One region of the Pseudomonas sp. NPDC077451 genome, then DNA from elsewhere that is predicted to be linked to it. Evidence: predicted binding sites of a transcription regulator. Region 1 holds the regulator's gene; each other region holds the start of a gene.
The links. The regulator FliA, encoded in region 1, starts transcription of late flagellar genes. The targets are predictions, from matches to a motif close to CTAAAGTTTNNNNNNNNNNNGCCGNTAA.

Region 1 (7,359 bases):
TGCGGGCCTGCTGATCCTGTTCATCAACCTGATTGGTGGCGTCGGCATTGGCATGGTTCAACATGGGATGAGCTTCAGTGAAGCCGGCCAGGTATATGCACTGCTGACCATCGGTGACGGCCTCGTCGCTCAGATCCCGTCGTTGTTGCTGTCGACCGCTGCAGCCATCATGGTGACCCGCGTCACCAGCTCCGAAGACATGGGGCAGCAGATCAACCGGCAGATGTTCGCATCGCCGAAAGCACTGGCGGTATCGGCAGGCATCATGATTGCCATGGGCCTGGTGCCTGGCATGCCACACATGTCCTTCCTTGGTCTCGGTGGTGCCGCCGCCGGCGCCGCCTACTGGATCTGGCATCGCAAGAATCAGGTCACGCAAAAGGCCGAACAGGACGTGCAGAAGCAGCAGGAAATGCTCCCTGCCCAGCGTACAGCTGAGACCAAAGAGCTGGGCTGGGATGATGTGACAGCGGTGGACATGGTCGGTCTGGAGGTCGGTTACCGGCTCATTCCGCTGGTCGACCGCAATCAGGGTGGACAGCTGCTGGCTCGAATCAAGGGTGTGCGCAAGAAGCTGTCCCAGGACCTCGGATTTTTAATGCCGTCGGTGCATATTCGCGACAATCTTGACTTGCTGCCCAACGCCTATCGCTTGACGCTGATGGGTGTAAGCCTGGCGGAAGCAGAGGTGTACCCGGATCGTGAGTTGGCGATCAATCCGGGTCAGGTTTTCGGCCCGCTCAACGGCATCGCCGCCAAGGATCCGGCCTTCGGCCTGGAAGCGGTGTGGATCGAGGCCAGCCAGCGCGATCAGGCGCAGTCGCTCGGCTACACGGTGGTCGACGCCAGCACCGTAGTGGCGACCCACCTCAACCAGATACTGCACAAGCATGCCCATGAACTGCTCGGCCACGAGGAGGTTCAGCAACTGCTGCAGTTGCTGGCAAAGAGCTCACCCAAGCTTGCCGAGGAACTGGTGCCTGGGATGATCTCGCTGTCTACGTTGCTTAAAGTCCTGCAGGCGCTGCTACAGGAGCAGGTGCCGGTGCGTGACATCCGAACCATCGCTGAGGCCATCGCCAACGTTGCCGCCAAGAGTCAAGATCCCGCCGCGATGGTGGCTGCGGTACGTGTCGCGCTGTCACGTGCAATCGTGCAAAACGTTGTCGGGCTTGAGCCGCAGCTGCCTGTCATCACGCTTGAACCCAGGTTGGAACAGATATTGCTCAATAGCCTTCAGAAGGCAGGACAAGGCTCGGAAGATGGCATCCTCCTCGAGCCGGGAATGGCCGAAAAGTTGCAACGTTCTCTGGTAGAAGCGGCACAGCGTCAAGAAATGTTAGGTAAGCCGGCGATTTTGCTGGTGGCAGGTCCGGTCCGCGCGATGCTGTCGCGATTCGCCCGGCTCGCTGTACCGAACATTCATGTCCTGGCCTATCAAGAAATACCGGATAACAAGCAGGTCACCATCGTTTCGACGGTGGGTCAGAATTAACTGAGGGCTACAGGCCATGCAGGTCAAACGTTTCTTCGCAGCCGACATGCGTATCGCCATGAAGATGATTCGTGACGAGCTGGGCGCCGATGCCGTGATCACGGGAAACCGTCGGGTCGCTGGTGGCGTCGAGTTGACCGCAGTGCTTGATTATCCGATGGAGTCGGCGGCGGCGAAGCAGCCGAACCCGGCCCTGGAAGCCGAGCTGCGCAAGACTCAGGCTCGTCTTGCCAGCGCGCATGCCGAAATGAGCGCGCCATCGCGTGGTTCGGTCGGCCAGGATCGTCAGCTGCTTGACGAAAAGCCGGCTGCGGCTGCCCAAGCAGCTCCGGTTGCCGCAACTTCGTCGTTCGAGTCGCGTGCGGTCGAGGCGATGCAGTCAGAGCTACAGGGGCTGCGCGAACTGATCGAAGTGCAGCTCGGTTCGATTGCCTGGGGACAGGAGCAGAGCCGCCGTCCCCAACAGGCTGGCCTCTGGCGCCGCCTGCAGCGCATCGGTCTGCCTGCCGAACTGTCGCGCGCCTTGTTGGAAAAGGTTTCGACCGTATCGGAGCCACGCCAGGCCTGGCGGATGTTGTTGGCGTATCTGGCGCAATCGATCAAGGTCAGCAAGGTCGAGCCGCTGGAAGAGGGCGGCGTCATTGCCCTGGTCGGCCCGGCCGGTGCCGGCAAGACCACTACGCTGGCCAAGCTCGCGGCGCGTTACGTGCTCAAGCACGGCCCGCAGAGCATCGCTTTGGCGAGCATGGATAACTACCGCATCGGTGCTCAGGAACAGCTGAAAACCCTGGGAAGGATTCTCGACGTTCCGGTCATTCAGCTGGACCCCAGCCAGCCCTTGAGCAAAACCTTGGCGCCGCTAGCCCGTAAGCGCCTGATCCTTGTCGACACCGCCGGCCTGCCAGCGGGTGACTCGATGATGAAGGTGCAACTCGAGGCCCTGGCGGACCGCGGCATCAAAGCGAAGAATTACCTGGTCCTGCCTGCAACCAGCCAGAGTCAGGTGCTCAAGGCCACCTGGCACAACTACCGTCGTTGCGGGCTGGCTGGCTGCATTCTGACTAAACTGGATGAAGCCGGGAGCTTGGGTGACGTACTTGGTCTTATCATCAGTCAGCACCTGCCCATCGCTTACCTCGCTGATGGGCCGCGCATTCCTGATGACCTGCATCTGCCACGCAGTCACCAGTTGGTCAGCCGCGCGGTGAGCCTGCAATCGGAAGAGGCTCCTAGCGAGGAAACCATGGCTGACATGTTCTCCGATCTGTACAACGGTTCTAGGAAGGTCGGATGAACGCAATGCTCCGAGAGACACACAAAGAAGACGCGTTCCCGCTGAACGCATCGATGGCCCAAGGGCTCCAGCAAGAGATAGGCGTGTGAAAATGGGTATGCATCCCGTACAGGTTATTGCAGTGACCGGCGGCAAGGGTGGCGTCGGCAAGACCAACGTGTCGGTCAATCTGGCCTTGGCGCTGGCCGATCTCGGGCGTCGAGTGGTATTGCTCGACGCTGACCTTGGTCTGGCTAACGTCGACGTGTTGCTCGGCCTGACGACAAAACGCACCCTGGCCGATGTCATTTCCGGTGAATGCGACCTGCGCGATGTGCTGATTCAGGGGCCGGGCGGCATACGTGTTGTTCCGGCCGCTTCCGGCACTCAGAGCATGGTGCAGCTGTCGACGCTTCAACATTCTGGCCTCATCCAGGCTTTCAGCGACATCGGCGATGATATCGATGTGCTGATCATCGACACCGCCGCTGGCATTGGTGACGGTGTGGTGAGCTTTGTTCGCGCCGCGCAGGAAGTGTTGCTGGTGGTCACCGACGAGCCCACGTCAATCACCGATGCCTATGCGCTGATCAAACTGCTCAATCGTGACTACGGCATCAGCCGCTTCCGGGTCTTGGCCAACATGGCCCATGCGCCGCAGGAAGGGCGCAACCTGTTTGCCAAGCTGACCAAGGTGACTGAGCGCTTCCTCGACGTGGCGCTGCAGTACGTCGGCGCCATCCCGTATGACGAAGCGGTGCGCAAGGCTGTGCAGAAGCAGCGCGCCGTTTATGAGGCCTACCCGCGCGCAAAGTGCTCGCTGGCGTTCAGGGCTATCGCGCAGAAGGTGGACACTTGGCCGTTGCCGGCAACGCCACGCGGTCATCTGGAGTTCTTTGTGGAGCGCCTGGTCAGGCCCGCCGCAGAGCCTAACGAACAATAGCGGCTGGATTCGGTATGTATTACAGCAAAGCTCAGGCTAAAGACTCGCAATATCAACTCATCGATCAGTACGCACCGCTGGTCAAGCGCATTGCCTATCACCTCCTGGCGCGTTTGCCAGCGAGCGTGCAGGTCGACGACCTGATGCAGGCCGGCATGATCGGCTTGCTGGAGGCGTCAAAAAAATATGACGCCGGAAAAGGGGCGAGTTTCGAGACCTACGCCGGTATTCGCATCCGCGGCGCCATGCTCGACGAGGTGCGCAAAGGTGACTGGGCGCCGCGTTCGGTACACCGAAACTCGCGCATGGTCAGTGAGGCAATTCGGGCAATTGAGGCTAGAACAGGACGCGACGCTAAAGATCAGGACGTTGCGGCCGAACTTAAATTGAGTCTCGATGAGTACTACGGCATTCTGGGCGACACCCTGGGCAGCCGCCTGTTCAGCTTCGATGATCTGCTTCAGGAAGGCGAGCACGGGGAGTTCGAGGAGGATGCAGCCAGCACCCATCCGGAACCGTCCCGCGATCTTGAAGACGAGCGTTTCCAACAGGCGTTGGCCGAGGCCATCAGTAACCTGCCCGAACGTGAAAAGTTGGTGCTTTCGCTGTATTACGACGAAGAGTTGAACTTGAAGGAAATCGGTCAGGTACTGGGCGTCAGTGAATCACGGGTGAGCCAGTTGCACAGTCAGTGCGCGGCCCGTCTGCGGGCTCGTCTTGGCGAGTGGCGCGCGCGTTAACGACCGGTTTGCGACAAAAGCATTAGAGACCGCTTACGAGCTTCATTCATGAGGCTCGCAAACAGACCGTGAGCAGGTCTCGATTCGGGATTTACGGAGGTGTACTTGGACAAGAACATGAAAATCCTCATCGTCGACGACTTTTCGACCATGAGACGGATCATCAAGAACCTCTTGCGCGATCTGGGTTTTACCAACACTGCCGAGGCAGATGACGGCACCACTGCGCTGCCGATGCTCAAGAGCGGAAGTTTCGATTTCCTCGTCACCGACTGGAATATGCCCGGCATGAGCGGCATCGATTTGCTGCGCGCGGTGCGTGCCGATGAGCGCTTGAAGCATCTGCCGGTATTGATGGTGACCGCCGAGGCGAAGCGCGACCAGATCATCGAGGCCGCGCAAGCGGGCGTAAACGGTTACGTGGTCAAGCCATTCACGGCTCAAGTGCTCAAAGAGAAGATCGAAAAGATCTTCGAGCGCGTCAACGGCTGAAGCAGTAACGCCGCGAGGGCACTATGACGCAAGCAGACCAAACCCTGGCAGAGTTCGAAGCAACTCTGAAGGCTCACGCACCCCAATTGATTGAAAGTCTGCAACAGGGTCGTTTCGACGAAGCGACGCAGATGTTCAATGAGCTCAATCAGGCGCGCAATCACGGGATCTACCTGGAAGTTGGCAAGCTCACCCGGGAGCTGCACAACGCCATCGTAAAGCTCGAGATGGATACCTGTGCCACCGGGGGGGATCCGTCACCGATCACCGATGCGACTGATCGGCTGTCGTACGTGGTGGAGATGACCGAGAAAGCGGCCAACCGCACCATGGACCTGGTTGAAGAATCGGCGCCCTTGGTCAATTACGTGAGTTACGAGGCGCAGAGCCTCACTGCTGATTGGCAGCGTTTCATGCGGCGCGATATGAACGCTGAACAGTTCCGTGAGCTGGTCAAGCGCATCGACCAGTTTCTCCAGCGCAGCATGAACGATGGCAGTCAGCTGTCGCAGAACCTTAGCGAAATCATGCTGGCTCAGGATTTCCAAGACCTTACCGGTCAGGTGATCAAAAGAGTGACCCGGCTCATTACCGAACTCGAAAGTAACCTGCTTAATCTGGTGCTGATGGCCGGCCAGGTTGACCGCGTGGCGGGCATCCAGCACGACCGCGACGCGATGCGCGCCGAGCAGGAAATGAAAAAACAAGAAAAACTGCCTTCCAATGGTGAAGGTCCGCAGATGCATGCCGATATACGTGAAGACGTCGTATCCGGGCAGGACGACGTTGATGATCTGCTTTCGAGCCTGGGCTTTTAGGGGAAGTTAAATATGAGCTTCGACGCCGATGAAGAAATCCTCCAGGATTTCCTGGTAGAGGCCGGCGAGATTCTCGAACTATTGTCAGAGCAGCTGGTGGAGCTGGAAAGCAGCCCCGATGACACAGCCTTGCTCAATGCGATTTTTCGCGGTTTCCATACGGTAAAAGGCGGTGCCGGGTTTCTCCAGCTGCATGAGTTGGTGGAGTGCTGCCACATCGCTGAAAACGTCTTCGACATCCTGCGCAAGGGTGAGCGTCGCGTCGACTCGGAATTGATGGATGTCGTGCTGCAGGCCTTGGACTCCGTCAATGAAATGTTTAGCCAGGTGCGCGAGCGGACCGAAGTAACCCCGGCGACGCCCGAGCTGCTGGCAGCGCTGGCCCGTTTGGCCGAGCCGGCCGGAGCGCAGGAGCCCATAGTCGAAGCGTCTGTCGAGACTGAGCCTGAGTCTGAGCCCGCTACGACCGCCGACAGCGAGTTCGAGCAGTTTCTTGGCGCGCTGGACGAATCTGCCGAGGCACCTTCTTCAAGCGCCCCAGATGAAATTACCGACGAGGAGTTCGAATCGCTGCTCGATCAGCTCCATGGAAAGGGTCATTTCGCGACGGAGCAGCAACCGACTCCGGTCGCTCCTGCTGCTGCGGTGGCGGGACAGTCTGCCAGCGACGAGATTACCGACGACGAATTCGAGGCATTGCTCGATCAACTGCATGGCAAAGGCCAGTTCGCCGAACCGGCTGCCGCTGCACCTGCTGCCCCTGCCGGGTCCGTTGACAAGCCTGCCGCGGCGGGTGGCAATGACATCAGCGACGACGAATTCGAAGCGCTGCTGGACCAGCTGCATGGTAAGGGCAAGTTTGAACCTGATGCTGCCGCGCCAGTCGCGGCTGCAGCTGTGCCTGCCACCAAGCCCGCACCGGCTGCCGCGCCTGCCGAGAAAAAGGCTGCACCAGCGAAACCGGCAGCAAATGCCGTAGCGAGCAAGGCTGCTGCCCCGGCGAAAGCAGAGCTAGCATCCAAGTCTGCTGCAGCTCTGGAGAAGCCCGCGAGCGAGGCTGAGACGACTGTTCGAGTCGATACCGCGCGGCTCGATGAAATCATGAACATGGTGGGTGAACTGGTACTGGTGCGTAACCGCTTGGTGCGCCTGGGGTCCAACAGCGCCGACGAGGCCATGGCCAAGGCCGTGTCCAACCTCGATGTGGTGACCGCTGACCTGCAGAGCGCGGTGATGAAAACACGCATGCAACCGATCAAGAAGGTGTTCGGTCGCTTCCCGCGTCTTGTTCGCGATCTGGCTCGCAGCCTCAAGAAAGAAATCAATCTGGAACTGGTCGGCGAAGAAACCGACCTGGACAAGAATCTCGTCGAAGCCTTGGCTGATCCGCTGGTGCACTTGGTGCGCAACGCGGTGGATCACGGCATCGAGACACCGGAAGAGCGCGAAGCTGCAGGCAAGCCGCGTACCGGCAAGGTCGTACTCTCCGCAGAACAGGAAGGCGACCACATCCTGTTGCTGATCACCGATGATGGCAAAGGCATGGATGCAGACGTTCTGCGCGCCAAGGCGGTGGAGAAGGGCTTGCTCGATAAGGA
Region 2 (7,359 bases), 170 kb from region 1:
CCACTGGAGTAGACCCACATGGCACGAGCCACCGCCCGCCACATCCTTGTTCCTACCGAAGAAAAGTGCAACGAGCTGAAGGCTGCCATCGAAGGCGGTGCCGATTTCGCTCAGGTTGCCAAGGACAATTCCACCTGCCCGTCCAGCCGTCAGGGCGGCGACCTGGGCTCGTTCGGCCCCGGTCAGATGGTCAAGGAATTCGACACCGTGGTTTTCAGCGCCCCGCTCAATGAAGTCCAGGGCCCAGTGAAAACCCAGTTCGGTTATCACCTGCTGGAAGTGACCAGCCGCCAGGACTGATCCCTCGGCCCCCGCACCTCAAATGCGGGGGCGCCGCTCTTTGCTGTCGATGTAAAGAAGCGCCCTCCTCCAAGCAGCACCTCCCCCACCTTGACGATCACGCCTGCAGACGGAAACGCCCCGTCAACGCCTTGAGCCCGTTCATGCTCTGCATGATGGTGTTGCCTGACGCCGCCGTGTCGTGCGTGGCGCTGGCTGCCTGATCGGCCACCTGGGCGATACGGGTCAGCGACTGATTCATGTCCTCGGCAACATGCGACTGCTCCTCCGCCGCCGTCGCAATCTGGTTGGTCATGCCGCGAATGGTCTGCACCGCGCCGACAATCTGTCCCAAGGCATGTTGCGCCGCTTCGATCTGTGTAAGCGTTGTCGTGCTGCTCTGCCGTGAAGCGTCCATGGCTTCGCCGGCACGTGTAGCCTGGCTCTGAAGCCGCTCGACCAGCACACTGACTTCCTTGGCTGAATCCTGCGTACGGCTGGCCAGGCTGCGGACCTCATCTGCCACCACGGCAAAGCCGCGACCCTGCTCGCCCGCGCGCGCAGCCTCGATGGCAGCGTTAAGCGCCAACAGGTTGGTCTGCTCGGCGATGCCACTGATGACGTTGAGGACCTTGCCGATTTCGTGGCTGTCCTGCACCAGCTGCTGCATCACGCCGGCCAAGCCATCGACATGCCCGGTCAGGGCGCGAATAGCCGTAACCGATTGGTTCATCACTGCGTTACCAGCGCTGGTTTCCTGCTCGGCGACGTCGGCGGCGCTGGCCGCTTCGACAGTGCTACGCGCGACTTCCTGCGAAGTGGCGAGCATCTCGTTCATTGCAGTGGCCACCTGATCGATCTCGGCCTGCTGACTTTCAACGTTGCGCGCACTGTCGCCCGCCAGACTTGCCATGCGCACGCACTGACCATCGGCATCATCGGCGGCCTGGCGCACGCCACGGATCATCTCGCCAACCTCTCCCAGCAGACGGTTGTAAGCGAGGGTGATCATGCCGATTTCGTCGTCCGCATGGCGTACCTGCATAGGCGAAGAGAAGTCGCCCTGGCTAACCTTCTCCAGCCGCTCACGGAGCTGATCGACATGCCGCATCAACCAGTTCATGCCAGCCACCCGACCGAGGACAACCAATAACAAAATGGTCAGAGTCGAACCCATCGCAACCCAGAGCTGCTGGGTCGTATTGCGGTTCACTTCAGTCGAAATCAGAGACACCACCTCGTTGGAGGCGGCGAGAATCTCATTGGCATCCGCCGCGATCGTTTTGAGATCAGCCTGCTGGCCAGCCGCCAACAACTGTACGGCTGGACGATAGCGCTGCCATATCTGGTCGACGCGCTGCAGATGAGGCTTGGCGCTGGCCAACTCCACCGGGGCGATGCCCTGGCTACCATCGCCATTGAGCAGGAGACGATGAGACTGCTCGAAGCGCTGGATGGTTTTATCCACCTCAGCCGGGCCACCGATGCCCTGTGCGGCCAGCAACGCCTCTTTCATCATCTTCTGGCTGAGCATGCGCTGGGCACCGGCCATGTCGATCTGGCTGGCGTCCTTACTGGACATGAATAGCACACCGGCCGTTAGCGCCGCGCAAAGAAAGATCAGGCTGTAGGAAAAGAAGAATTGCTGATTGATGGTACGCAGACCCAGCCCGCGCAAGAGAGATTGAATGACGTTCGCCAAGGTGCTGGTCATGGGAGATATCCAACTGCAGGAGAGGATGCGACACAGTCGACAGAAAGGATCGCGATTACACACTTCTCGGCTGCAGCCGAAGCAACTTGATAGCCATAGACAAACTTTCGCAAAAGCCCGCCACACAAGGGTTTTAGCCGATTTTAATCGCTCATGACCGGCCGGTCGGCGCCTTGATCCAGATCACTAAAGAGGCTGGTAAAAGTGGTTTTTTAGCTCAACCGAACGCCACATAACGACTATGGTCAGGTAATGGCAGGGCTACTTGGCTGCCACCCATTTCATTGAGGATTCGTCATGTTTCATGTAACCCGCATTGGTGATAAACGCATCGACGTGGATTTCTCCGGCAAACTCGACAGCAGCGAGATGCGCTTTGCCTTGGACGAACTGCTGAGAAAATCAGAAGGCATCAGTCACGGCCAGATGCTCTATCGCATCGGCGACTTCGATGTTCCGACGCTGGGCGCGATGGGTGTCGAACTGGCACGAATTCCCCAGCTGTTTCGCTTCATCCGCCGTTTCGATCGCTGCGCAGTGGTGTCCAGCAAGGAGTGGCTACGCAAGGCCAGCGAGATTGAGGGCGCACTGTTCCCCGGCCTGTCGATCAAGGCCTTCGACGAAAACCAGAACACCGAAGCGCACAACTGGCTGGAGAGCCAGAACTGAACCCGCTCCCTCACCAGCAGCCTAGCGAGGCGTGCCGAACACCTGTGTCCAGTAGCTGCCGGCGGCGCTGGACTTTTCGATCGCATAGGCCGCGCCCATCTCGGTGAAATCCGGGTTCATGATGTTGCTGCAGTGCCCAGGGCTGGCCAGCCAACCGGCCATGACCTGCTTCTCCGAGCCTTGCCCAGCCGCAATGTTTTCGCCGATCCGCTGCCAGCTATAGCCGGCACGGCTGGCGCGGTCGCTGACCTGACTGCCATCCGGAGCCCGATGGCTGAAGTAATTCTGCGCTGCCATGTCACGGCTGTGGGCGAGCGCAGCATCGCCCAGCTTGGCATTCCAGGTCAGTGCGGGAGCCGCCTTGAACGAACGGCTGCCGCAGGTTCGCGGCTTGGACCGCGCTTCGTTGACCCGTTGCAGAATGTTCTTGCCCACCTGCTGCCAGTCGCCTAGATCAGGCGACAGCAGCGGTTGGGCCAGTAGCACCTGCCAGGTGTTGCCCTTGCGTGACACGCCGATCTCAGCGAACTCGTGACTACGTAGCGGCGCGCAATAACGCTGCTTCAACGCTTGCATGGCTGTTTTCGCGTCCCCCGGGCCGGCAACGGACATGGCCTGCAGCTTGGCCGGTCGATAATCCGCAGCTTGCAGCGCTTTCTGCAGCTGAGCGCCGCTGGCGGCCGGCTGCACATTCAGTGCCTCGTTCGGCGCCAGAGGCCCGACAGTTTGGCCCTTGCCGTCCCCGCAACTTTCTTCCGCCTCACGGAATTCGTTTATCAAGCCAATCAATGGGTGAGGCTCCTGAGCTTGCGCCTGGCACGCCAGGCTTGTCGCCAGTACCAGCAGAACGCCAGCTGCCGCGCGGGACGGCTCCATGCATGCGGAGGCGTGAAATGGAATCGCGTTAAATGGGCTCATGGATCACCTGTCAGTCTGCGTTAAAGATGCTGACCACGATCCACTGCAAGCGATCCTCTCTCTCGCACATTGCCGCGGCCAGGCACGTGGCGAAGATGCGATGATGCGATGATGCGATGATGCACAACGAAGCCAACCCGTGACCCTGCCCGGCCGATCACACTCATGACGCTTTCTGACTTTCTGCTGTTCGCCCTGCCGGCGATCTTTCTGACCGGCCTGTCCAAAGGCGGCTTCGGTGGCGCTCTGGGCGGGATCGCCGTACCGTTGCTGGCCTTGGCAATCTCGCCGAAACAGGCCGCCGCGGTAATGCTGCCGATTCTCTGTCTGGCCGATGTGGTGGGTCTCAAGGCCTATGTCGGTCACTGGGACAAGGCGAACCTGAAAGTGATGATGCCCGGTGCGTTGATCGGCATCGCGCTGGGTTCGCTGACCTTCGGCATGCTCGACGAGCGCATGATCGGGCTGATGATGGGCGCGATTGCGGTCGGCTTCGTGCTGTTGGGTCTGTTCACCAACAACGACAAGCCGCGACCGCTGCAGCGGGGTCGCGGTACATTGCTTTCCTCGATTGCCGGTTTCACCAGTTTCGTCGCCCACGCCGGCGGGCCGCCAATCATGATGCACCTGCTGCCGCAGCAGCTGGACAAGCTGCGCTATGTGGCGACTATCAACCTGTTCTTCCTGATGACCAACGCGATCAAGCTGATTCCCTATGCCGCGCTCGGCCAGTTCAGTCGCGAAAACCTGTTGATCAGCCTGACGCTGGCACCAGTGGTGCCGTTCGGCGTCTGGGCCGGGCTCTGGTTGCACAAGCGCATCGACCACAAACTGTTTTACCGAATCGCCGCGTGGGCATGCTTCTGGCCGGGCTGCAGCTGATCTGGAAAAGCCTCTGAATCTGCAGCGGCTATGACCGGCCGCCCGGTTTTCTGAACGTTTTGCGCGCATGCCCAGTCGGATTCAGTGAACCCAATGCAAAGGAGTCATCCTCATGCTGAAGTTTCTGGGCAGCACAGTAGGCATCATCTTTCTGATCGGTCTGTTGGTTGTGATCGGCTTGTTCGCGCTGATTTTCTAACGCCAACTGAAGACGATCGCATAGCAACCACAGTCCCTCGGTACGCACAACCGCAGGTTGCAAGTTTCATCAACAGGCCGCCGCCAACCCGGCGGCCTGTTTGTTTACGGCTACGGCATTTCAACCATGATGACCCTGTCTCCTCGCCTCGTGACTGCTTTTTCCGTCCTGCTACGAACGCTTGGCCTGCTGGCCCTGCTCTGCGTCGCAATGCTGCCGACATCACACGCCTGGGCGCAGGAAGGGGTCGCGACCGTGCGCCTGGACGGCCGTGCCTTGTTTCGCATCGGCCCCCACGAAGAGCTTGAAGCGCGCCCGCGAGCACGACAGATCGAACGGCAATTGGCGGCTGTGCTGGAAACGCCGAAGGGCATCACGAAAGCGCGCATCGAGCCCACCGAAGCCGAGGACGACGACGGCCTGCAGATCAGCGTGGCCGGCCGCCCATTGATGGTGGTTACACCAGCTGATGCCGAAGCCAATGGACAACCGCTCGACCGCCTCGTCCGAGACTGGGCAGCGATACTCGACCGGGCCCTGGCGACGGCTGCCAAACGCCGCGATTCGGACCGTGGACGGTTTATAACCTCGGTACAGTCGAGCGTCGAAAATGCCTTTGCGCGCCTGCTCGAGTCAGCGATCAATATCATTCCGCGGGTACTGGCCGCCCTCCTGGTCCTGCTGCTGTTCTGGGGGCTTGCTACTGCTGTACGCGCGCTCATGAAGAAGATTGTGAGCCGCCTGGCCAACGACCTGACCGTCGAAAATCTGGTCCGGCAGGTGAGCTATTACGCGATATGGGTGCTCGGCATCATCGTTGCCGCAAGCGCCTTTGGCTTGGAACCGAGCACCCTCGCCACCGGGCTTGGCCTGACCAGCCTGGCGCTGGGTTTTGCCCTCAAGGACATCCTCTCCAACTTTGTCAGCGGCCTGCTGATCCTGACGCTGCGGCCGTTTCAGCTGGGCGACCAGATCATCATTGGTGAAACCGAAGGGAGCGTGGAGCGCATCGAACTGCGCGCCACCCAGATTCGCACCTATGACGGGCGCCGGGTACTGGTGCCCAACGCTGAGACCTTCACTTCGCGCGTCACCAACAACACAGCGGCGCCGATCCGCCGCGGCAAGGTGGTCTGCATGCTGTATTACGGCATCGATATCGACACTATCAACGCGGTCATGCGCGACGCCGCCCAGCAGACGCCCGGTGTGTTGGCCACTCCGCACGCTGAGGTACTACTCAATGATTTGGGCGAGAGTCAGCTGGTGTTCGACGTCCTGTTCTGGTGCGACTCGCGCCGCTCGGATTTCGTTACCACCGCGTCGGAGGTGCGCAAGGCGCTGGTCGCCGCGCTGCGCTCGGCCGGCATAGCGCTGCCGGACCAGGCGCGACAACACATCGTGGTACATACGCCGAAAAGCTGACCGCCCATCGCGTCGAGCATTTGCGGCAGCGTGGCCGCTATCGAGCCGAGACGGGGGATTTAACCGGAACCGTGCCCGCCACCCGCGGTCGAGTGTAGGTCAGCGCGCTATACCGCGGCGAAGACAGTACGAGACAAAAGGTCCGACTGAATGAGGCAGTTATTGCAAAACGCTGTGCTGATCAGCGCCACGGCGCTGCTCATGGCGGCCTGCTCCGACGACAAAAAAACCGAGCAAGCCGCACCGCCACCGCCCAAGGTGGAGGTCGTGACGGTCGATCCCAAACCGATCCCCAACATCATCGAGCTTCCAGGGCGCGTCCAGGCCATTCGCATCGCCGAGATCCGCGCGCGGGTCAACGGCATCATCCAGGAACGGCTTTACGAAGAAGGCACCGACGTCGAGGTCGGCACGCCCCTGTTCCAGATCGACCCGCGCGAGATGCGCGCCAACCTCAAGGCAGCCAAGGCAGCCCTAGAGCGTGCCGAAGCCACCGCGTTGAATGCAGCGCAGGACGTCAAACGCTACAAAGGCCTGGTCGCCAAACAGGCCATCAGCCAGCAGGAATACGACACCGCTCTGGCCACCTTACGCACCGCCAAAGCGGATGTATCGCAAGCCGAGGCCAACGTGCAATCGGCCGAGCTCGAATTGGAATACACCACAGTCGAGTCCCCCATCGAAGGTCGGGCCGGGCGCGCGCAGGTCACCGAAGGCGCGCTGGTCAGCGCCAGCGAGGGCACCCTGCTGACCACCGTGGAGAAGTTCGACCCGGTCTATGTGAACTTCGCCCAATCCAGCTCCGATCTCCTGCAGATCCGTGCACGGCTCGCCTCCGGCGCCCTTGAGCTGCCGGAGGGAGGGCGTGTGGAGGTCAAGCTGATCCTGGAGAACGGCCACGAATACCCGCATCTCGGCTACGTCAACTTCTACGCCATGAGCATCGACGAGAACACCGGCACCGTGGCCTTGCGCGCCGAGTTCCCCAACCCGGACAGGTTGCTCCTACCCGGCCAGTTCGTTCGCGGGCGCATCAATGCCGGCATCCGGCCTGATGGCGTGCTGATTCCGCAGCGTGCCGTCATGGTCAACGACCAGGCCGCGCGCGTACTGCTCGTGGGCGAGGACGACAAGGTCGTCTCGCGTGAAATCGAGCTCGGCGAGCTCCAGGGCAGCAAATGGGTCATTCGTGAGGGGCTGAAGGCCGGCGAAGTCGTGATCGTCGAAGGCGGCGGCAGCGTCCGCAGCGGTGCTGCGGTACGGACCACGCCTT
Region 3 (7,359 bases), on a different contig from region 1:
CGCTCCAAAACAGCTCGGAGATCTCCATGTTGCTTCGCCTGGTAACCCTCGTTGCACTCGGCACGGCATGCCTGTCAGCAACCGCAGCCGATCAGAACCATGCTCATCATCAGATGATGGGTGCACCACTTGAGGCCACTCAAGTGTGGTCGCGTGCCATGCCGCCCACCGCACCCACCGGTGCAGTCTATTTCACGTTACAAAACCCTGGCGATTCACCGGATCGGCTGTTAGGCGTGCACACGCCGCGCGCGAAGAAGGCCGAACTGCATACCCATGTGCACGAAGGCGAGATGATGCGCATGAAACAGATCGATTCGATCGAGGTGCCTGCCGGTGGCCAGGTCGAGTTCAAGCCAGGCAGCAACCACGTCATGCTCTTCGAACTGAGCGCCCCACTCGTGGCTGGTGAGCGCTTCCCGCTGACCCTCGAATTCGAGCACGCGGGCGAAGTGACCGTTGATGTGTCCATCCAGGACCAGGCCCCAGAGCCAAGCGGACACGAGCACATGCAGCACTGATCGACTATTACGAGATCGCGCTTGGCACAACGGCGACCAGACGAAGTCCGAGCCCGTAACAGGGGCCGATGTTACCGGCCCCCTCTCCTTCTTCTTCCTACCTGTTCCGCTGCGTTCGCGGTTAGCTGCCACTGGATCGGCAAGCGCGCTGCCACCGGCTCCGATTGTTTGATCAGATCCCGGTCGGCGTGCGCATGGTGACGAACTCTTCGGCGGCGGTTGGGTGAATGCCGACCGTATCATCGAAGATTCGTTTGGTTGCGCCGGCCTTCAGCGCAACGGCCAAGCCCTGGATGATTTCACCCGCCTCTGGGCCGGCCATATGGCAGCCCAGGACCTTGTCCGTATCCGCGTCGACCACCAGTTTCATCAGGCTTCGCTCGAGGCTATCGGTCATGGTCTGCTTCATCGGTCGGAAACGGCTTTCGAACAGCACCACCTTGTGGCCTTGTTCGCGCGCTTGTTCTTCGGTCAAACCGACCGTCGCCATGTTTGGCAGGCTGAACACAGCCGTGGCGATGTTGTTGTAATCGACCGGCCGATACTCCTCGGGTTTGAACAGCTGTCGGGCCACGGCCATACCCTCGGCGAGCGCGACGGGCGTCAGCTGGATCCTGCCGATCACGTCCCCGATTGCCAGAATCGAGGGCGTAGATGTGCGGAACTGCTCGTCGATTGCAACGAAGCCGCGCTTGTCCAGCGTCACATCGACGTTCTCCAAGCCCAGGCCGTCGAGCATCGGTCGGCGACCGGTGGCGTAGAAAATGCAATCGGCTTCCAGCGTACGACCGTCTTCAAGCGTGGCGAGCAGCGTTCCGTCTGCCTGTTTGTCGATGCGGGCGATGTCGGCGTTGAACTGGAGATCAAGGCCTTTTTTGATCAGCTCATCCTTGAGGTGGTCGCGCAGGGCGCCATCGAAACCGCGTAGAAACAATTCGCCTCGATAGAGCAACTTGGTATCGGCTCCGCAGCCGTGGAAGATCGAGGCGAACTCGACAGCGATATAGCCGCCGCCCACCACCAGAACGCGACGTGGCAACGCGTCCAGGTAGAAGGCTTCGTTGGAGGTGATGGCATGCTCGCGACCGGGAATCTCTGGCACGAACGGCCAGCCGCCAGTGGCAATCAGAATGTGCTCGGCGCTGCAGTGCTTGCCGTCGACCTCTACGGTATGGGCGTCGACCAGGCGTGCATGGGCCTGTAGTAGCGTGACGCCGCTGTCAGTTAGCAGGTTCTTGTATATGCCGTTGAGGCGCTGGATCTCGCGGTCCTTGTTGGCTATGAGCGAAGCCCAATCGAACCTGGCGCCGTCGATGGTCCAGCCGTAGCCTTCGGCTTCGTGGATGTCTTCGGCATAGTGGGCGCCATAGACCAGTAATTTCTTCGGCACACAGCCGACGTTTACGCAGGTGCCGCCCAGGTAACGGCTTTCGGCTACCGCCACGCGGGCGCCATAGCCAGCAGCAAAACGGGCGGCACGGACGCCACCGGAACCCGCGCCGATGACGAATAGATCGAAGTCGTAAGCCATGAACTGTTGTCTCCCTTGTAGATCGCACAGCATAACCCAGGCCGTTGGCCGGATTCATTGGAGGAGCATCGCATGCGCCCTACCCTCACACATCTCGCGCTGCACGTGCCCGATCTGGACGCCTGCATCGCCTTCTACGAGCAATTCTGCGGGATGCACGTGTTTCACGAGCGCGCTGGAAAAGGATCTCGCATCGTCTGGATGGCCGAGCCAGGAAAGGAACGCGAGTTTATTTTCGTCATCATGCCGGGTGGGCAGGATCGTGCACTGGCCGACAACGACTACAGCCATTTCGGCTTTGCCCTGGCGAGCCGCGCGGAGGTCGATGCGATTGCAGACAGAGCTCGTCAGGTTGGCTGCCTGATCTGGGAACCCAGGGACGAGCCCTACCCGGTTGGATACTACTGTGGCGTTCGTGATCCGGCCGGTCACTATGTCGAGTTCAGCTACGGTCAGCCGCTCGGCCCAGGCGCCGAAGAAATGCCGGCTCCCTGAAACGCAAAAGCCACCCGAAGGTGGCTTTATGCACAGCGCTGGTGCTTAGAACGCTTTACCGGTCAGGTAGAAGTTCTCGTAGCAGAAGTTGGTCGCTGCGATATAGCCCTCGGCGCTACCGCAGTCGAAACGCTGGCCCTTGAACTTGTACGCCAGTACACAACCGTCCTGGGCCTGGCGCATCAGCGCGTCGGTGATCTGGATTTCGCCGCCTTTGCCTGGCTCGGTCTGCTCGATCAAGTCAAAGATATCCGGCGTGAGGATGTAACGGCCGATGATGGCGAGATTGGACGGTGCATCTTCGGGCTTGGGTTTCTCAACCATGTGGCTGACACGGAAAATGTCGTCACGGATCATCTCGCCGGCAATCACGCCATATTTGCTGGTCTCTTCCGGTGGTACTTCCTGGATTGCGACGATCGAGCAGCGGAACTGGTTGTACAGCTTGACCATCTGCGCCAGGACTGGATCACCGTTTAGGTTGATGCACAGGTCGTCCGCCAGAACGACAGCAAAGGGTTCGTCACCAATCAATGGACGACCGCTGAGAATCGCATGGCCCAGGCCTTTCATTTCGACCTGACGGGTATACGAGAAGCTGCACTCATCGATCAGTTTGCGGATACCGACCAGGTACTTTTCCTTGTCGGTGTTGCGGATCTGATGTTCGAGCTCGTAGCTGATGTCGAAGTGGTCTTCCAGGGAGCGCTTACCGCGCCCGGTAACAATCGCAATCTGGCTCAGCCCAGCAGCCAGTGCCTCCTCAACCCCATATTGAATCAGGGGCTTGTTCACTACCGGCAACATCTCCTTGGGCATAGCCTTGGTTGCAGGAAGGAAGCGCGTGCCATATCCGGCCGCAGGAAAAAGGCATTTCTTGATCATGTGAGTCCTTGAAAAGATGAGTCCGATTGATGCACTGCGCCTGGATCGGTCAGCAGCCATACCCTGCATGTCCCGCCAATGGCGACTGACTAGAGGCTACGACCGCCGAAACGGTTCGGGGTTCGACTGCGGCTGGGCAAATTCGGCCATGCCATTCACCTGACGGATGGCTGTTGACATGGCTTCACCATAGCGTGGCCTGACTAGCAGAAATTGCCAAGCAGCTTAACGAAAAAGATTGCCGCCGCAGTCGTTAAACGCCTCGAGAACGGAGCAGCTCGCGAATGGCCTTCCGCTGCCGAATGATCCGATGGAGACCCGCGCCGAGAGATAAGCGTCGCAGTTCGCGCGATGGCTGTTCGAGTTTTATTGATTCACATCAACAGAATTGGAGATTGATTTCCTTTCATCGCGAGCCATGGCTCTGCGTCGTTGAACAGCGACTAGGATGTCGCCGGTCTCGTTAGTGGCACGGTGCCTTCACTCAGCCGGCATTGAAAAACCTCGTAAAGCGAAGGGGTTTCCGGCCGATAGGTTTAAGGCAGATAAAGCGGCTAAGCCCTGAGCCAGATGGCCCGCAGTGGTCCGTCGCGTCCCCAGCGAAGGTTTCGTTTTTGTGTAGTAGTAACTAAGGAACAGGATGAACAGCACCTCCCCAGCTCGGCAAATGTCCGTTCAAACAAAAATCAACCTGGCCCTGTTGGTGGTGTTCGCCCTGGTCCTGGCAGCCTCCCTCTTCTATTCGGCAGGTTCAGAGAAACAGCTGATACTCCATGTCGTGGAACAACAGACCAAGGATACGGCTGACTCCTATTTCGACAGTATCAACACCATGATGCTGACCGGCACCATGGGCCAGCGTGAGGTGCTGCGTGACAAGATCCTTGCCCGGCCGGGCGTAATCGATGCACGTATCGTCCGCGGCGAGCCTGTAACCAAGCTGTTCGGGCCTGGGTTCGAGCATCAGGCACCCAAGGACGAGCTAGACAGACGTGCGCTTGCCGGCGACGCCACCGTCGAAGTGAGTGATGGTGCGAATGGGCGTGTGCTGACAGTGATCAATCCGATCCATGCGCAACAGGATTACCGCGGCACCAATTGCCTGACCTGCCATCAGGTCCCGCAAAACACAGTGATGGGGGCAGTCCGCATCAGCTATGACCTGTCCGCACTGGACGGCGAGGTGCATCGCAACATTCTGACTTCAGCCGTGATCCAGGCGCTGCTGCTACTGGCGGGTCTGATCGTCATGGGCTACATCATCCGCCGGGTGATTATCAGCCGTATCAATGAGATGCGGCACACCATGGAGGCGATGACTGCCGACGAAGACCTCAGCCGTACTGTCGCTGTTCACGCCCAGGATGAAGTCGGCGCCATGGGCACTGCATTTAACCGCATGATTTTCAAATTCCGTAACAGCCTGGAGGCGGTGGCCGCTGTAACCCACCAGTTGGGAGAGGTGTCGAATCGAGTCTCGAGCGTCGCCGAGAAGACCCAGACTGCAGTCATGGAACAGCGCAGCGAAACCGATATGGTTGCCTCGGCCATGAATGAAATGAGTGCAACCGTTCAGGAGGTGGCGCGGCATGCTAACGAGACCGCGTCTGCATCGAGCGGTGCCGATGAGGAATCGCGAGTTGGCGTCGCGCTGGCAACCGAGGCGCTGGATGGTATCGAGGTGCTGATTCAGGACATCGAGAAAGCGGCGCAGGTGATCAAGCAGGTCGAAACGGACAGTGTCAGCATTGGCATGGTATTGAACGTCATCAACGGCATCGCCGAGCAGACCAATCTTCTCGCACTGAATGCTGCCATCGAGGCCGCCCGCGCTGGGGAACAGGGCCGTGGTTTCGCTGTGGTCGCTGATGAGGTGCGCACCCTCGCCTCGCGCACACAGAAGTCCACCGAAGAAATCCAGCGCACCATCGAGCAACTGCAAAACGGTGTGCGTAACGCCGTACAGGCCATGGAAGGGGCGCAGGTTCGGGCTCACTCGGGTTCGGACTGTGTAGCCAAGACCGCACAGAGCCTCACCGTGATCGCGGGTGAAGTGAACACCATCAACGGCATGAACACCCAAATCGCCACAGCGGCCGAAGAGCAGAGCGCGGTTGCCGAAGAGATCAACCGCAACATCACCACCATTAGCACCATTGCTGACACGACCTTGGCTGATGCATCTCAAACCTCGCAGATCAGTGAGGAGCTGGTTCAGCTCGCGGCCGAGCTGAATCGTCTGGTTAGCCAGTTCCGGTTGTAATCAAGGGTGACAGGCAGCCGAGCACACGCAGCTCGGCTGCTTGGCCTAATATTCATGTATTGACCGCTTGGCGCCCGCGCTTCAGCCTGGCCGGTTCTTGATCTGGGACAGGCCCAGGCAGGCTGGGGAAACGCGATAATTCGCGCCAAGATGTCGCAGGCTGCGGACGGCACTGCCCGACCCAGCCACTCATAATCATGCAATCAAGGTGAAACCCTACATGGACCAAACGCCGAGCTTTAACCGCGCCCTGGTCGAAAAATATGACCGCCCCGGTCCTCGCTACACGTCCTACCCCACTGCTCCCCAGTTCCATCAGGCCTTTGCCATGGACGACTACCGCAGTGCCGCGCAGGCGACCAACGTGGCGGCGGAGCCCAAGCCGCTGTCGGTGTACATCCATATCCCGTTTTGCAAAAGCCTTTGCTACTACTGCGCCTGTAACAAAATCATTACCCACAAGACCGATCGTGCCGTCGAATACCTCGACTACCTCAAGCGCGAGATCAAGATGCAGGCCTCGCTGTTCGACCGCTCGCGCAAGCTGACTCAGCTGCATCTCGGCGGCGGTACACCGACCTACCTCACCAGCGAACAGCTGGCTGATCTGATGGCGACACTGCACGACGCCTTCAACATGGACGACAGCGACAATCACGAATTTTCGCTGGAGGTCGACCCGCGCACCGTTACCCCCGCTCAGATTCATCAACTGCGCGAGCTGGGCTTCAACCGCTTGAGCTTCGGCGTGCAGGACTTCGACGAACAGGTGCAGATCGCAGTCAACCGCATCCAGACCGAGGAACAGACCCGAGAATTGGTTCAGGCCGCACGGGATGCCCATTTCAAGTCGATCAGTGTTGATTTGATCTACGGTCTGCCTCTGCAGACCGTGGAAAGCTTCGGCGTTACATTGGACAAGATCATCGACATCCGCCCGGATCGCATCGCGGCCTATAGCTATGCGCATCTGCCAGATCTGGTCCGGGCGCAGAAGCTGATTCGCCCGGAGGATATGCCGCCGCCCGAGCGAAAGCTGGAGCTGTTGGAACTGACCATTCAAAGACTGACCGATGCGGGCTACGTCTATATAGGCATGGACCACTTCTCCCTGCCAGACGACGAACTGACCCTCGCTCGCGCCAACGGCACGCTGCAACGTAACTTCCAGGGCTACTCGACCCACGCCGATTGCGACCTGATCGGCCTCGGCATTTCGTCCATCGGCAAGGTCGGCAACAGTTACAGCCAGAACGTGAAGGAGCTTTCGCAGTATTACGCACGGCTGAACGAAGGCATGTTACCGGTGCACCGTGGCTACCAGCTCAGTGAAGACGACCGCTTGCGCCGTGACGTGATCGTTTCGTTGATGTGCCATGGACGCATCGATTACGCCGAAATCGAACAGCGCTACGGCATCGACTTCAAGGCGTACTTCGCCGATTCACTGGCCAAGCTGGATGAGCATATCGCCGATGGGCTGGTGGAAATCAACGACGACGCCCTTGTGTTGCTGCCCCAGGGTCAATTGATGTTGCGCAACGTCGCCATGGCCTTCGATGCCTACCTGGGCGGTGAACAGCGCGGCCGTTTTTCCCGCACCGTTTGATCCTCATTGCGCTCACCCAGCCGGCCAACGGTTGGGTTGAGCGCCGCTACTTCAA
Region 4 (7,359 bases), on a different contig from region 1:
CCGGAGCAGAGCCTGTGTCAGCCCGCGAGGCGGTGCGTCACTTCGCTGAGCTGGGCCGACAGCGTATGCAGGTTCTGGCTGGCTGCCTCGGTACGCTCGACATTGTCCTGGTTGGTGGTGGCGATGGCGGTAATTTCGGTCAGATTGCGCGAGATATCTTCCGCCACGGACGTCTGCTCTTCGGCAGCGGTAGCGATCTGACGGTTCATGTCGCGGATCGCTTCGACTTCTTGGGTGATGCGCTGAAGCATGCTGCCCGCTTCCGTAACCTGTTCGACACCTTCGTTGCTGCGGGTTTGTCCATTTTCAATCGCACGCACCGCATCCACCGCGCCGGTCTGCACCGTGTCGATAATCTGATGAATTTCAGCGGTGGAGTCGGCGGTGCGCCTGGCCAGCGTGCGCACCTCGTCGGCAACGACGGCAAACCCGCGTCCGGCATCGCCCGCGCGGGCGGCTTCGATGGCTGCGTTTAGCGCCAGCAGATTGGTCTGGTCGGCGATGCCGCGAATAACTTCCAGCACCTTGCCAATGCGACCGCTATCGGTCTCCAGACGGCGTATTACCTCGGCGGTGTTGCTGATCTCGCCGCGCATGTGGGTAATGGTCTGGATAGTCGAACGCATCATGGTCTCACCCTGCTGCGCCGAATGATCGGCCGCATCCGCTGCACGCGCGGCTTCGGCGGCGTGACGGGCGACTTCCTGCGCCGTAGCGGACATTTCATGCATGGCGGTAGCGACCTGATCGGTGCGCGAGAACTGCTCGCGAGTGCCTTGGCCCATCAGTGCGGCGATGGCGCTCAATTCACCACTGGCGCTGTCCAGGTCCGAGGTGTTGCGTTGCAGGAGGGTGAACGTATCGGCAAGGAAGTCACGCAGGATATTCGCGGCAACTGCCAGACGTCCCAATTCGTCAGCACGGGACGCATCGACGCGCTGTGCAAAGTCGCCCTGGCTGAGCTTGGCGATGTGGTCGATCAGGTGACGGATGGGGGCGATCAGATTGCGGTTTACCAACCATAGGCTGAGCAAGGCGATGAAAACGCCAGCGGCTAGCATTACCAACGAGCCGACGACTATTTTACGATCTGCGGCTTCGCTGATGGTTTCCGAACGATGCAGCGCCGAATCGCGCTGCTGGATGACCAAACCACTGAGCTGTTCGCTGGTGGCACGGTCGATGCCTTGAACCGCCTCGTCGCCGGCGAATGGATCGTTTCCGCCGGCGATGTAGGCCGCACGGCCCGCGCGGTAGGCGGCGCCGAGGCGCCGGTGCTCCTCGTGCAGGTCGCGGAGCTGCTTTGACAGGGCAGGGTTGTGCTCGCTTCGCTCAACGAGTCTGCCCAGGATGTCCTGGACCTTTCGTTCCTGGTTCTCGAAGCTTTGCCAGTACTTGCTCAAGGCTTCAGGTGATTTGCCACGCAGCAAGACGTTCTTCCACTCCTGCACCTGCACTTTGAATTCCACGTTGGCTTCGTCGATCAGGCGCGACGTTTCGATCGGACCCTTGAGTAGTTGTTGATACTTGGAAATGTCATCCGACAAGAAGGAAAAACTGGCGAAGGCGATCAGCAATATCACCAACAGGCTGCCGCCGATCAGTGTGAGCAGCTGAGCGCGCAGGGATTTTTTCAAGAGCATCTGGGCGGTCTCGTATCGAAAGGGGGGCGCTTGAGTCATACGCAAGATTGAGCGAGCGGTCAGCCAAATGACCGTTCGTTCGCCCCCTTATGTCGGCGTACCGCTGCGATACTTGAACGCTTTCAGACCAGACGCAGATGGTTGTCCCAGAGCCCTGCCGGCAATTGCAGCGCGGTGCTGACGAAGCCCCCGCTGGCGGGGTCGACCGTTAGGACAAGATGTCCGATCCGCGCTCATCGAAGCCTCCGCGCCTGGCCGGGGCACTTCTACCCGTGTGTTCGCGCAGTTGCGACAGCCAACCCGCAGGGAGTTTTTGCGGTTCATCCGCGTGGCTTGAGGAGACCAAGTTTCCGTCGCGGTCAAATAAGCTCATGCGCTTGAAAACCGGGTCCTCGGCGAGCATTCGCGCGGCTCGTCTCTGGTTTGGCCTTAAGCTACCGGCGCCCCTATCTGCCTGGTCTGCACTCTTTACTATACCGAACGACGAATGTCAGATCGAGCGCTCGGCGATCGGGAATATTTTTCGCCAAGCAAGGGCTACGCATGTCGCGAGATTCCAGCGCCTACGACTGGTGTTTAGAGTCGGCCAATACTCCTGTCCGGCCGGTCAGCCATGCGTCCTTGAGTCGTCGTGAATCCTGGCGGGATCGGACCTGGGCCCACAACCGTTCCCACCGAACATTTTCCCCGCCGGCGAGCGGCTTTCTCGCGCAACAAATTGTTCGGAGCTCAAGGTCCTTCTCTACGTTTCGGCTGCATTGGCAGTGCGTTCGGCCCTCACCCGCCGATCGGCTCACAACAAGGACGCGATGGGCGCGACCATGAATCCGAAAGGAGAACACCATGGCCATCATCGGCATCTTTACCACCTCTAAAGACGGGGCTAGTTGCAGTTAATGTGAGTAGGGAACGATGGAATGCAAGCCGGCGCGGCTGAATGCAAGCTCGCTCGCAAATAATCTGAGCCAGACGGCTCCGTCAGTCGCAGTTAATCTGAGCCGGAAATTGCGCTGATTGCGAGCACGGCCGTTTTCGATTGCAAGCCGGTACAGATAATGGGCGGCAATCCTTTAGCCACTTCGTCACGCCCTTACGTCCACGATCAGTTTCGATGTCATCGAAAAATTGCTTTCCCCAGTAATCAAACTGGTTGAATGTCGGAATTTCAGATTGAGGAAGCAATCGAACTTTACTTTCGGGATTTTTGGAAAGCTGCTTCTCGGAATAGTATTTCTCAAGCATTTTGTCGTAAGCGCTGATAATGGTCGCTTTCTTGTTCTTAGCGTAAAGCGCGTAAGACACCCGGATACACCGCTTGTCAATATCGCTTAGTAATTTGGCAGGTGAGACTAGCAACCCTTGATATTTAGGTTTTCGTCCCGGCCGTTTATCAGCAGAGTAGTTACGATTCCCAACACCAACAGCAGAATAATTTTTAAGAAGCGCATTTCTTACTTGGCCGTAAAACCAGTATCGATACAACAAACGATATAGCGTCTTACGCTGCACGCCCACTTCAGCGGCGCGATCACCTACCAACCGGCCCATCTCACCATGAACGAATATTTGCCCTGGATAGGCCGGATCCAAAAATGGCGCAATCAAAGCCCATTTTTGATCCCTATCGCGCCTCGCGCTCTCATCGAGATCTTCTTCCAAAACCAATAGAAATTTTGGTACTGCCATCACTACAGGCTTTGTATCGCCCGATACCAAAGAACTCCTGAATTCCTCCAGGCCAATCGAATAGGGCTTCTTGGGAGGTTCCGTCAGATCCATGACAACCAGCGCGTCGCTCTTCTCGTCGAGGTGAATTGCTCTCGCCATAGTAGATAGCACGGAGAGTTCTGTGACAGGCTCAAAGACATCATTAACTGAAATTTTCATGATGACTTCTCGTTCAGTGTGAACATTTCAGTGGGATAAACAACACTGAAATCTGGAAGTGGTGATTTGAGATATAAAGGCGCGCTCGCTAAGTCGAGCCTTATGACTTTGCGCCAGATCAAATTAAGGAAAATGTCACGAGCATCGCTATAAGGTATAGACAGCCGGTGACCAATTTTTCTCAAACTCTCTGAAGTTGACCATGGGCAAACCTTTATCGACTCGAGAATCTCGATAAAATCCGCATGCAGCGACACATCCATCAGGGCGCGAGGCAATTTGGCGTATTTGCGAAGAAATACGAGATTCAGGATCAAATTAGGCGTAAACAGCTCCTCTGTTACGATGCTCCAATCTACGCCTTGGCTCATCCAGAACCGTCGCTCGACCTCTAGCTTCTCCAAGGTGCGAGCACAGCCGTTGCCTTCAAGGTCTTGCTGATATTTGATCGTCCTGGCAACGGACTTGAGGTCCCCGTTTGGCTGCTTAACGGTGAGCAGAAAGTCAGTGGTCATTACGAGCGGAACAGAATTGTTTTTGTACCTTGGATACCGAACACCGAAAGCTCTGGCAATTGCCTGGGTGCTGTCCAATGGCAGAAGGGGATACTGCTCGCGAATGTCTACTACGTCCTCTGAAAACTCACAGAGTAAAAAGTACGCCCGTTCAAGATCGGATAAGAGGTGATGAATTCGATCAATCTTAACTCCTTGGATTTTCCAGGAACGCCCCATCGAAGGGACATCCTGAACACGTAACCAAGGCACGTACTCAGCTCCGGCGCCTGCTCCAAAACCATTGGCGATGTGCCGTTCAATATCCTGATTTGAAGCAAACCTACGACCTCGCACCCTTCCTCCTCAGTCCGTCCGGACCGCTCCCTTCATTCGGCGAGAAAATAGTTCTAGGAAAACACGGGCTACCAAGCACTCGTGTCGAAGGGCTCTCCAGACTACTCCTGAAAAAAACCGAGGCGGCAGCGCCTGACAAACGGCTTAGCCAAAAACACGAAACCTCTTTATCTACAGGGGGTTACGTGTTGTGTCAAACTATAATAGGTTGTGTCAAACTTTAATCTTTTGTGTCAATCTTTATTCCGTGCAGCCATCTGTTCGTTGGGCGAAGCCGGCTGGGGTTACGCCGTTTCGGTTTTCCTACAATCCAAAGGGCAATTCGTAAACCCCAAAATGTTGGTAATCTGCCGCGACTGCACCGGCTGGATGGCCCGCACGCCATGTCTTGAGCTGGTCGTGATAATCGACCCATGCTTCATCACTATCCCCGGTAGGTTGTTCAGGCGGGTTAATGTGATAGTCGATGAGTTTGTCCCGCCAACCCTCAGCCTCCGCGCAGTCTTCAAAAACACGCAGCGGTATAGGCTGCTTATGGGCATAGACCCTGGCTGTCGCCATTACCAAAAAAACGGTAGCCATTGTTTTCCTACTTTGGTTGAAGACGGGCTTTGATGAACTCAACCAAGGTGCAGGAGCCGTCGAAACCTGCTGCTTTGCACGCCTCCGGCACTTGGCCCAACGTGTCTTTCCTCTACCACCACGCCATTACGAAGGACCCTGGAAAAAAAAGCTCGACACCTAGCAGCACAGCAAGTGCTGACGCCAAACCTATCGTCACTTCGCGTGCCATGTAAGTTTTCCCTTAACTGGTGGCTTTTTGGCGGACTGCCGGTAACGCTCTTGAAGCGATTCAATTGTAGGAACAACACTATCAGCCCCTTTGGCTCCCATCGCTTTTGCAGATCAGGGGGCGATCAGCTACTAGCAGGTAGCCAGCGGACAGGCTGACCGTCCGGCCCGAACAGTTTGCAAGTAGCAACCTCGCGGTGCTCGCCTTTGGTAACTTGGCCAATAAACCCGCGAGGGAGGCGATTCTTTTCACCTAAATCGCTCAGTCGAAGCGCCCATGCGTCCTTCCAGCCCAATCCCAACTGTCTTTCAGCAAGATGGATGGTGAGGTTGTCGAAGAACTCGGTTTCACCCTTCGCAATTTGTTTATTCATGGGGCTTTCCGTAGCTTGGTCGCAACCTTGGTCAACTCGGCTTCGTTCATCGTCTCAAAATTCCAATATCAAATGGCGGTTATGCCGCTACCACTGGTACTTCGTCCGGATCTAGAACAACAAAGCCGTGGTTGCTGGCCTTTTCATTCACGGCTATGTACTCGAATATCTCGTCGTCGACCAATGTCTGATCCTCCGTATCCATGTAACGGACGAACCTTTCACCTAGATCAGCGCGAGCCGCGAAGAAAGCCCTCACTCTGGCCTTAATGATTTCCTCTTCCGTTCCCGTGGTGCCAGTCTTGTTAAATCGATCTTGCTCCTGGCTCGATGCGAGATAGAAGCGCTCAACGAACGTCATGTTCGCAGCAAGATCCAGAACAGACTCTCGGAATGTTTTATCCTTTGAATGCACAACGCGAAGGTATTTGCGCGCGGCTTCTTCTTCATTTCCTGCGAGCACCGCCCGCGGGTGAAAGTCCGCAACCGACTCGTCGGCAGAGCATATAAGGTAGCGTTTCATTGGCCTCTCCTAATGAGTTTTCAGGTTCCTATCGTCTCTGCGAAAGCCCAAAAAAGATGGCGGGCCCGCTAATGACTACTACCGCTATTACGGCTGATGCCGTTCGAGATAGGCCATCGTTCCGAAAAATAGAGTCACAACTGACGGTATTAGCCAAGTCAACGCCAAGCCCGCGACAGTAAGCATCTCCTCGGCACGACTCGATAGCCGCGTGAAATCGCCTAGCCCGACGATAAATACATACGCTACGCCGAACGCGAAAGCGCCCAGATATTTCGCCTTCGGGCGCAGCGGCTTGACTACCCGCAGGAGCGTTACGCATATCGCCAAGCAAGCGGTGTAGTAGAAAACTCCGGCAGCTGAGATGCCCAGCAATACCAAGCCATCAGAGAAAAACTGCCACGCCAACGCCGTTGCAAGTGCGGCTCCCGCAACAAATGCAAGGATATAGATCGTGGTCATTATCTGGCGGGTTGCCGCAGCAACGCCGAGTGCTGGATGCTTCATATCACCTCCAAATATTTGCCTATCGCCCTGGGAAAGCTGCTATCCCTGCTTGTTGGTGTCTGCTGACAGAACGTTGTGTTGAATAGACGCTTTGATATCGACGCAAGCATTATCGTTAATGACCCATACGGGCAGCTCCATCAATGCCTGCAGGCCGCTGGCAGACTCTTTGGCCCACACGAGAACATCATCCACGGTCTTCAGGTGCCCGCCTTCAATGGCCATTTGTAAATCGCACGCCTCGTACATGCGCCCTGCCATTTCGCGTTTGTCGTCCGGCTCCGGCTTTCGCACTTTCATCGTCACGTTCCTTAAGCTGTCTGGTGCATGCCGACTCGGCTGCTCTTCACGGCGGCATGCTTTCTTCGATGGCCGTCGCACTTAAATGGGCGGAAAGTTCAAGCCCAGCCACACCCCGATTCCTGTTCCAACGATGACCAAAGACCATGTTTTGATGAGGCCCATCACAATTTCCTCCAAGTTCCCGAAAGAGGGGCATGTGCATGATTCGGCTAATGTACGCCCCTAGAGGCGTACACGCAACACCGGCCGCTAAGTTCTTGCTGACGTCAGATCGATGGTAACTACCACTAGCTAGCGGCTTTAGCCCTGTACCGGCTCTGGTCATTTTGTTGCTGGCTACTAGGTTTCCATGTGGACACGTACTCCGGATCGCCTTGCATAATTTTCAACTCGGACATGACGTCGCGCACGTCCTGACGCAGAGCTTCCAGGCGCGCCTGTTGAGAGAACGGCTTGGCTTTCTCAGCCACGGCTTTCTG

Region 2: the regulator FliA is predicted to act here: its motif matches at 2,057-2,084, upstream of ACIGHL_RS01055 (methyl-accepting chemotaxis protein).
Region 3: the regulator FliA is predicted to act here: its motif matches at 3,939-3,966, upstream of ACIGHL_RS07490 (methyl-accepting chemotaxis protein).
Region 4: the regulator FliA is predicted to act here: its motif matches at 1,733-1,760, upstream of ACIGHL_RS15250 (methyl-accepting chemotaxis protein).

The regions. Positions count from the first base shown of each region.
Region 1 is NZ_JBITVX010000001.1:387,134-394,492, forward strand. Features, by position in the region: gene flhA (flagellar biosynthesis protein FlhA) at 1-1,495, shown strand, start outside; gene flhF (flagellar biosynthesis GTPase FlhF) at 1,512-2,789, shown strand; gene fleN (flagellar synthesis regulator FleN) at 2,881-3,711, shown strand; gene fliA (RNA polymerase sigma factor FliA) at 3,726-4,451, shown strand; gene ACIGHL_RS01760 (chemotaxis response regulator CheY) at 4,569-4,943, shown strand; gene ACIGHL_RS01765 (protein phosphatase CheZ) at 4,967-5,761, shown strand; gene ACIGHL_RS01770 (chemotaxis protein CheA) at 5,774-7,359, shown strand, end outside.
Region 2 is NZ_JBITVX010000001.1:218,174-225,532, reverse strand. Features, by position in the region: gene ACIGHL_RS01060 (peptidylprolyl isomerase) at 19-300, shown strand; gene ACIGHL_RS01055 (methyl-accepting chemotaxis protein) at 398-1,993, opposite strand; gene ACIGHL_RS01050 (SpoIIAA family protein) at 2,291-2,662, shown strand; gene ACIGHL_RS01045 (CAP domain-containing protein) at 2,684-3,580, opposite strand; partial or broken gene ACIGHL_RS01040 (sulfite exporter TauE/SafE family protein) at 3,746-4,479, shown strand; gene ACIGHL_RS01035 (small membrane protein YohP) at 4,575-4,661, shown strand; gene ACIGHL_RS01030 (mechanosensitive ion channel family protein) at 4,788-6,086, shown strand; gene ACIGHL_RS01025 (efflux RND transporter periplasmic adaptor subunit) at 6,237-7,359, shown strand, end outside.
Region 3 is NZ_JBITVX010000003.1:211,167-218,525, forward strand. Features, by position in the region: gene ACIGHL_RS07470 (copper chaperone PCu(A)C) at 27-521, shown strand; gene gorA (glutathione-disulfide reductase) at 694-2,052, opposite strand; gene ACIGHL_RS07480 (VOC family protein) at 2,125-2,547, shown strand; gene galU (UTP--glucose-1-phosphate uridylyltransferase GalU) at 2,593-3,432, opposite strand; gene ACIGHL_RS07490 (methyl-accepting chemotaxis protein) at 4,073-5,695, shown strand; gene hemN (oxygen-independent coproporphyrinogen III oxidase) at 5,916-7,304, shown strand.
Region 4 is NZ_JBITVX010000009.1:61,258-68,616, reverse strand. Features, by position in the region: gene ACIGHL_RS15250 (methyl-accepting chemotaxis protein) at 18-1,643, opposite strand; partial or broken gene ACIGHL_RS15245 (transposase) at 2,658-3,530, opposite strand; gene ACIGHL_RS15240 (TnsA endonuclease N-terminal domain-containing protein) at 3,527-4,381, opposite strand; gene ACIGHL_RS15235 (hypothetical protein) at 4,685-4,963, opposite strand; gene ACIGHL_RS15230 (hypothetical protein) at 5,299-5,547, opposite strand; gene ACIGHL_RS15225 (hypothetical protein) at 5,627-6,070, opposite strand; gene ACIGHL_RS15220 (hypothetical protein) at 6,158-6,577, opposite strand; gene ACIGHL_RS15215 (hypothetical protein) at 6,617-6,877, opposite strand; gene ACIGHL_RS15210 (helicase-like domain-containing protein) at 7,168-7,359, opposite strand, start outside.